Regions from separate parts of the Bacillus sp. SIMBA_154 genome, predicted to be linked through region 2. Evidence: predicted binding sites of a transcription regulator. Region 2 holds the regulator's gene; the other holds the start of a gene.
The links. Region 2 encodes NrdR, which represses ribonucleotide reductase genes. Its sites were predicted from a motif close to AACACNATATATNGTGTT; they were not measured.

Region 1: the regulator NrdR is predicted to act here: its motif matches at 2,149-2,166, upstream of nrdI (class Ib ribonucleoside-diphosphate reductase assembly flavoprotein NrdI).

Annotation. Positions count from the first base shown of each region.
Region 1 is NZ_JAWJBV010000007.1:157,628-161,046, forward strand. It holds gene nrdE (class 1b ribonucleoside-diphosphate reductase subunit alpha) at 1-1,753, opposite strand, end outside; gene nrdI (class Ib ribonucleoside-diphosphate reductase assembly flavoprotein NrdI) at 1,713-2,105, opposite strand; gene R0K30_RS12280 (hypothetical protein) at 2,371-2,583, opposite strand; gene R0K30_RS12285 (YmzC family protein) at 2,663-2,989, opposite strand; gene hfq (RNA chaperone Hfq) at 3,151-3,372, opposite strand; gene miaA (tRNA (adenosine(37)-N6)-dimethylallyltransferase MiaA) at 3,398-3,419, opposite strand, start outside.
Region 2 is NZ_JAWJBV010000006.1:71,274-74,692, forward strand. It holds gene R0K30_RS10770 (glyceraldehyde-3-phosphate dehydrogenase) at 1-739, shown strand, start outside; gene speD (adenosylmethionine decarboxylase) at 974-1,354, shown strand; gene R0K30_RS10780 (cytosolic protein) at 1,538-1,924, shown strand; gene nrdR (transcriptional regulator NrdR) at 1,929-2,387, shown strand; gene dnaB (replicative helicase loading/DNA remodeling protein DnaB) at 2,489-3,419, shown strand, end outside.

The sequences.
Region 1 (3,419 bases), on a different contig from region 2:
AAATCGATCCTGTTGGTGCAATACATAATCTATAGCTATGGTACATCCCATTTTCCGCTACAAATTCTTTAAGTGCTGCCCAGTCTTCTTTTGTTGGAATGTGCATGCCTTCAAATAGTGCTGCCGCTTTTTCTGTTTTTGGTGTGAAATCATTCTCCACATATTTATTAAAGTACTCACCAGTTGCATAGCCAGAACCCTCATAACGGTGGAATGTTTCTCCTTTTTCTTTTGCAAGCTCACTTGAGCGTTTAATCGAGTAATAGTTCACCATCATAAAGAACGTATTAGCGAAATCTCTTGCTTCTTCACTTTCATATGCCATTTGGTTTTGAGCTAAATACCCGTGAAGGTTCATTGCGCCAAGCCCAATTGATTTCATTGCTTTGTTTGCTTTTCTAACAGCCGGTGCATTGCGAATATCCGTTGTTTCAGATACAAGCGTTAACGAGTCTGTTGCAAGCTTGACTGTTTTTTCAATTGATTTGTTTTTCATGACATTCATGATATTTAATGAACCAAGGTTACAAGAAATATCCAGACCGATCTCATCTTCTTGATCATAGTCCGTGTAAGAAGATACCTCTGAAGCCTGAAGCACTTCTGAGCAAAGGTTTGAGAATTTCACACGTGAAATATGGTTCAGCGCATGCTCTCTATTCACATTATCTTGGAACATGATATATGGATAGCCTGATTCTGAGCGCAAAACAGCCAATTTTTCAAGAAGTTTTCTCGGATTGACTTTTTCTTTTTTGACTTTCGGGTTTTCCACAAGCTCGTCATACATTTCTTCCATGTCCATCTCATCAAGATGCTGTCCATATTCTTTATAGACTGTGTGCGGATAGAAAGTGTAAGCTGTTTTATCTTCTCTTGCAAGCTCGATAAATTTGTCTGGGATGACAACACCAATGGAAAGTGTTTTCACACGAACATCTTCATCAGCAGAGATTTTTTTCGTATCTAAGAAATCATTGATATCTCTGTGGAAAATATTGAGGTAGGCACTGCCTGACCCCTGTCTTTGTCCCATTTGATCTGCATACCTGAATGCATTATCAAGAAGCTTCATCACGCCTACGACACCTTTTGTCGCGTTTTCTACATCTTTGATTGCTTCGCCTTTTGCACGAAGTTTTGACAGGTTCAAACTGACGCCGCCGCCTAGTTTCGAAAGCTGCATGGAAATATCAATCGCTCTTGAAATATCGTTTAAAGAGTCATTCACTTCAAGCAAGAAGCAGCTCACCAGCTCACCGCGTCTTTTACGTCCAGCGTTTAAGAATGTTGGAGTACTTGGCTGATATTCTTGGTTGATCATTAGTTCTACAAACTCAAGTGCTTTTTCTTTGTCTCCGCCCGCGAAGAAAAGAGCCACAACTGAAATGCGGTCTTCATAGCGTTCAAGGATTTTCTTTTTATCATTTGTTTTCAGTGCATAATCATTGTAAAACTTAAACGCACTCATAAATGATGGGAATCTAAATTTTTTGGCATATGCAGCTTCGAATACTTCTTTAATATCTGCCATGCTGTATTGCCTTAAAAATTCTTCCTCATAGTAGTCGTTTTCTATTAAGTAATCAATCTTCTCTTCTAAGTTGTGAAAGAAGACCGTGTTTTGATTAATATAATCTACGAAATAACTATGTACAGCTTCTTTGTCCTTATCGAACTGAAACTTTCCTTCTTTTTGAATCATAATCTCGTTATTTAATTGTATCCACTTTGGAACCTGATTTTGTGACAATTCTTTCTACCTCCTGTGTAAACAATTCAACATCCCTTTTTGTTCCGCTTAGTTCAAAGGTGTGCAAAATAGGAACTTGATATTGTTTAGAAATCGTATCGGCACTTTTTGCAAAATTATCTCCCCACACTTTGTTGCCACTCACCGCTACACCTAGTAAAAGGTGAGCATTTTTCTCTAAAAAGGACTGAGTGGTACTAGGGACTTGTCCAAATCCTGTCGTAAAGGTGACGAGAATAAACGGCGTATCCAAAAACTCTTCTCCAGTCAATTTTTGTTTGTCTGTAAAAGGGGTCTTGTCCAAAAAGCGTTGAACATTTCCTGTTTTTGAATCAAATACGATTTGAATCAATTCCATCACGACCTAGTTTTTAGTATTGTTGATCATTTCGTTATTCACTATATATAGTATACTATGTTTTTTTAAAACACAACATATAGATGTTCGAAACGAAAAAAATCAACCAACCCGGCCGAACATTCATAGCCGAACTCGTACGTTCAAATAAATAGAGCAGAGCAGGATCTAAAAATAGACTGCCCTACTCCCTATTCAACTGAAACCGAAATCTATCATAACACGAAAAAAAATCGCTTAGTAGACTAGACTTTTTGTTTTATTTTTTGTAGGCATCGCACTGTAAATCTTCTGACACTTCTGTTATTTCCACTTCAACACCTAATTCTTTTAGCACCGCTTCAAGCGCAGAAACGATTGAAGCTTCTCTCACTAATTCTTTCCCATTTACAGAAACACTTGTTCCATATTCGAAACAGGAGTCGTCTTCACAAGTTTGTTCCCAGTGATTAATTTTAATTTTGTGTGACATGAACTCATCCTTTTCTGTCTAGATGTCTGATGCATGATTATAGTGTAGCGACTTCACATACATTTGTAAATTGACGTGCTTACTCTTCATCAAGCCCATCATCATATTCTTCGTCCCATTCATCTATGTATTCCGTTTTAACGAGGGTCAGCTCCCCTTCTTTTTCATCAAACCGGTACACATGTACTTCATCATCCTTAACAACAGCAAAGTGATTATTTTTTAGCGCAACAGCTGATTGTAAAAGGCCTTCTATATTTCCATTATCATTTTGATAAGAATGGTTATGCCAGCTTTCCTGTCTCGTTTCAATGTTTGAAATGGCGCACGATCCAAATAAGACAACGATTCCAATCAAAAGGAGTATCACTCTAATCCTTCTTAATTCAAGTTCTGCATTTTCCATATAAATCCCCTCACCTTTTTAAAAGTCCAATAAGGAATCATACGCAAAATGGACAGAAAAGTTTCACGGCATACAAAATAGCCCCTCTGCACTGACAAAAAACGTAGCGGGTTCCGGCCGGTTTATTCGCAGATGCATGGGGCTATTAGATACAAATTGTCCTATTCTAATTCTAGATTTACATTTTTTTGAGGTGCAAATGTAGAAATGGCGTGTTTATAAATAAGCTGCTGCTTCCCTTCTGTCTCAAGCAGCACTGTAAAATTGTCAAATCCTTTCACTTGACCGCGAAGCTGAAAGCCATTCAGTAAAAATACGGTGACAAATGTATTGTCTTTGCGGATCTGATTCAAAAATTGGTCCTGAATATTAATCGGTTTCATGTTTCGTCCTCCTTGATTCTGATAACTACAGTTTCGCTTTAAGTCCA
Region 2 (3,419 bases):
AGCAACGGGTAAATTTAATTCAAAAGATCAAGCGATGGGCCATATAGATGCCGGAGCGAAAAAAGTCATTTTAACAGCTCCAGGTAAAAATGAAGACATCACGATTGTGATGGGTGTGAATGAGGATGATCTTGATCCTGAAAAGCATGTCATTATTTCAAACGCGTCTTGTACAACAAACTGTTTAGCGCCAGTTGTCAAGCTGTTAGATGATGAATTTGGCATCGAGAACGGCTTAATGACAACGGTTCATGCGTATACAAATGATCAAAAAAATATCGACAACCCGCATAAGGATCTGCGCCGGGCGAGAGCGTGTGCTCAGTCCATCATTCCAACAACGACGGGTGCCGCTAAAGCGCTTTCTTTAGTGCTTCCGCACATGAAAGGGAAATTACATGGACTTGCGCTTCGCGTGCCAGTCTCAAATGTGTCGATGGTTGATCTTGTGGTCGACTTGAAAAAAGATGTGACAGCAGAAGAGGTAAATGCTGCCTTCTCAAATGCATCAAAAACATCTCTTGCCGGCATTTTAGATTACACGGATGAACCGCTTGTCTCCACAGACTTTAACACAAATCCTTATTCAGCTGTCGTTGATGGACTCACAACGATGGTGATGGAAGATAGAAAAGTGAAAGTCCTTGCATGGTATGACAATGAATGGGGCTATTCATGCAGAGTGGTAGATCTTGTCAAGTATGTTGGCTCACAGATGAAAGAGCTGTCTGCTGTTTGAAATGAAGAAGACGAACGTCCCTTTTCAAGAAATGAGAGAAAATCCCACTAAAAACACAGCTTGCAAAATGGGTCTAAACAAAGTATACTATTTTTCGTGAACTTCTTGTTCGCAGACTCATTCGGGTATACTTAAAGGGTTAGGACCTCTTAGGACTAACTTTCCCCCGTGGTATATGTCCGGTCCGGCTGCTTAGAACTTCACTCTTTCATTCTTGTTTAAGGGGGGTCCATGATGGAAACAAGCGGACGTCACGTTATCTCCGAGCTATGGGGATGCGACTGTGATAAACTGAACGACATGGATTTTATTGAAAAAACGTTTGTAAATGCAGCTTTGAAATCAGGAGCTGAGGTAAGAGAGGTTGCTTTTCACAAATTTGCACCTCAAGGAGTAAGTGGAGTTGTCATTATTTCTGAATCTCATCTGACAATTCACAGCTTTCCTGAACATGGTTATGCGAGCATAGATGTCTATACTTGCGGCGACCTAGATCCGAATATCGCAGCAGATCATATCGGAAATGAACTAGGTGCTGAAACAAGAGAGAACATCGAAATTCCTCGAGGCATGGGACCTGTACAAGTGAAACAGGCACAAGCCAAAGCACTGTAAACATAAAAAAGATTGCAATGGGAGCTGGCCAAAAGCATTGAATGCCTTTGTGTTATGCTCCTTTTTATATTGTTTCATATACAACATCCAACATTCCCAAACTTGTCTATACTTTTGTTCTAGGAAAACAAAGGTTTTTTTTATAAAATAAAGAAGAGGCGTAAAGGTAAAGGGGATATGTGTATGACTTTAGGACAAAAGTTCAAACGATTGATTTCAAACCATACGGAAACATCTGACCATCATCCGGTGTCAGAGCTGAAAAGCCGTTACTACAAATCGACAAATGCAAAAGTTTTTCAAGCGGTGGAAGCCCTTCTTTCCCGAAACGATTCCTATCAAGTGACATCTGTTTCAGCAGAACGAGGTGAAATCAGCGCAAACATACGAATGCCGAAAAAAGCCTTTCTCGTGGCGACTGTCATTTCAATTCGTCCTTTTGAAACAGCTGTCGATTTTAACGTGACAACAGAAACGGCCCTGCCAACAGATTTTGGCTACAGTCAAAAGACCGTTTTGTCCCTTTATGAAGAACTAGACAAACAACTTCCAAGAATAGATCGGAGCTGATGAAATGAAATGTCCGACATGTCAGCACCTTGGCACAAGGGTGCTTGATTCAAGACCAGTAGATGAAGGGAAATCCATTCGTCGTAGAAGAGAGTGCGAAAGCTGCCAATATCGCTTTACGACGTTTGAAAAATTAGAAGAATTACCGCTTATTGTAGTGAAAAAAGAAGGTATACGAGAAGAATTCAGCCGGGAAAAGATGCTGAGAGGACTCATCAAAGCGTGTGAAAAGCGTCCTGTCGCTTTAAAACAGCTGGAAGATGTTTGCTTTAACATCGAAAAAGAATTGCGTAATCAAGGCATGTCAGAAGTAAAAAGTGAGCTTGTTGGTGAAATGGTGATGGACGAGCTGGCGAAAATTGATGAAGTGTCTTACGTCAGGTTTGCTTCGGTTTACCGGCAGTTTAAAGACATCAATGTATTTATTGACGAATTAAAAGATTTATTAAAGAAAGAACGCTAAAAAAGAGCTGAAGATTCTTCATGCTCTTTTTCCTGCGTAAAGCGTAAAACGCAAAAAGAGTGTACAATGGAAACAATCGTATTCAGGGGGAGGATCAGCAAATGACAGAGCATTGGAAGGAAGTGCTAGCCGTCGATCCGTATGTCGTCAAAAGCGCTTCATTGCTCGGTGACATCGATAGACAGCTCATCACTCTTTTATATCAGCCGCTAATTGGCATGTCCGCTTTCAGCTTATACATGACGCTGTGGGGAGAGCTGGAACAAAATCGTATGTGGGGAAAGCCCGCACCTCATCGGCAGCTCATGGTCATGCTGCAAACGAATTTAAATGATATTTTTGAGGAACGTTTAAAACTTGAAGCGATCGGATTACTCCGCACATATGAACAGGAAACGGAAGAGGGCAGACTGTTTACATATGAGCTCGTGCCGCCGCTAAGGCCTGATGAGTTTTTCCAAGACGGTATGCTGAATGTCCTTTTGTACCATCGTGTAGAAAAAGCAAAATATATGCAGCTTCGTGATTATTTTTCTTATCCAGGTGTTCCTGCAGAAGCGAAGAACATTTCACGTTCGTTTGAAGAAGTCTTTCACGTATTGCAGCCAGGCGAACGCAAGATGACAGAAGAAATCAATCAGGCATCATCGCTTGATCAGGGCTATGAATATGTGACAGTTGGATCCAGTCAGCCGGCACCGCTCTCAGACGAATCCTTTGATTTTGATCTGTTGTTAGCGGGCATGTCTGACATGATGATTCCAAGAAAGGCTTTGACAAAGCAGGTGAAAGAGACGATTAAGAAGTTAGCTGTTGTATACGGAATCACCCCGCTGCAAATGCAAAATATTGTAGCCGGCGCCTGCGGTTCGGATCAAATGATCTCAACAGAAGAGCTAAGAAAAGCAGCAAGAGACTGGTATCAAATTGAATACAGAGGCGAACAGCCGAAACTGATTGATCAAAAACAGCCAAGACATTTACGTCACGATGCCTCAAAGCCGCCATCGGCAGTTACACCTGATGCCAAAT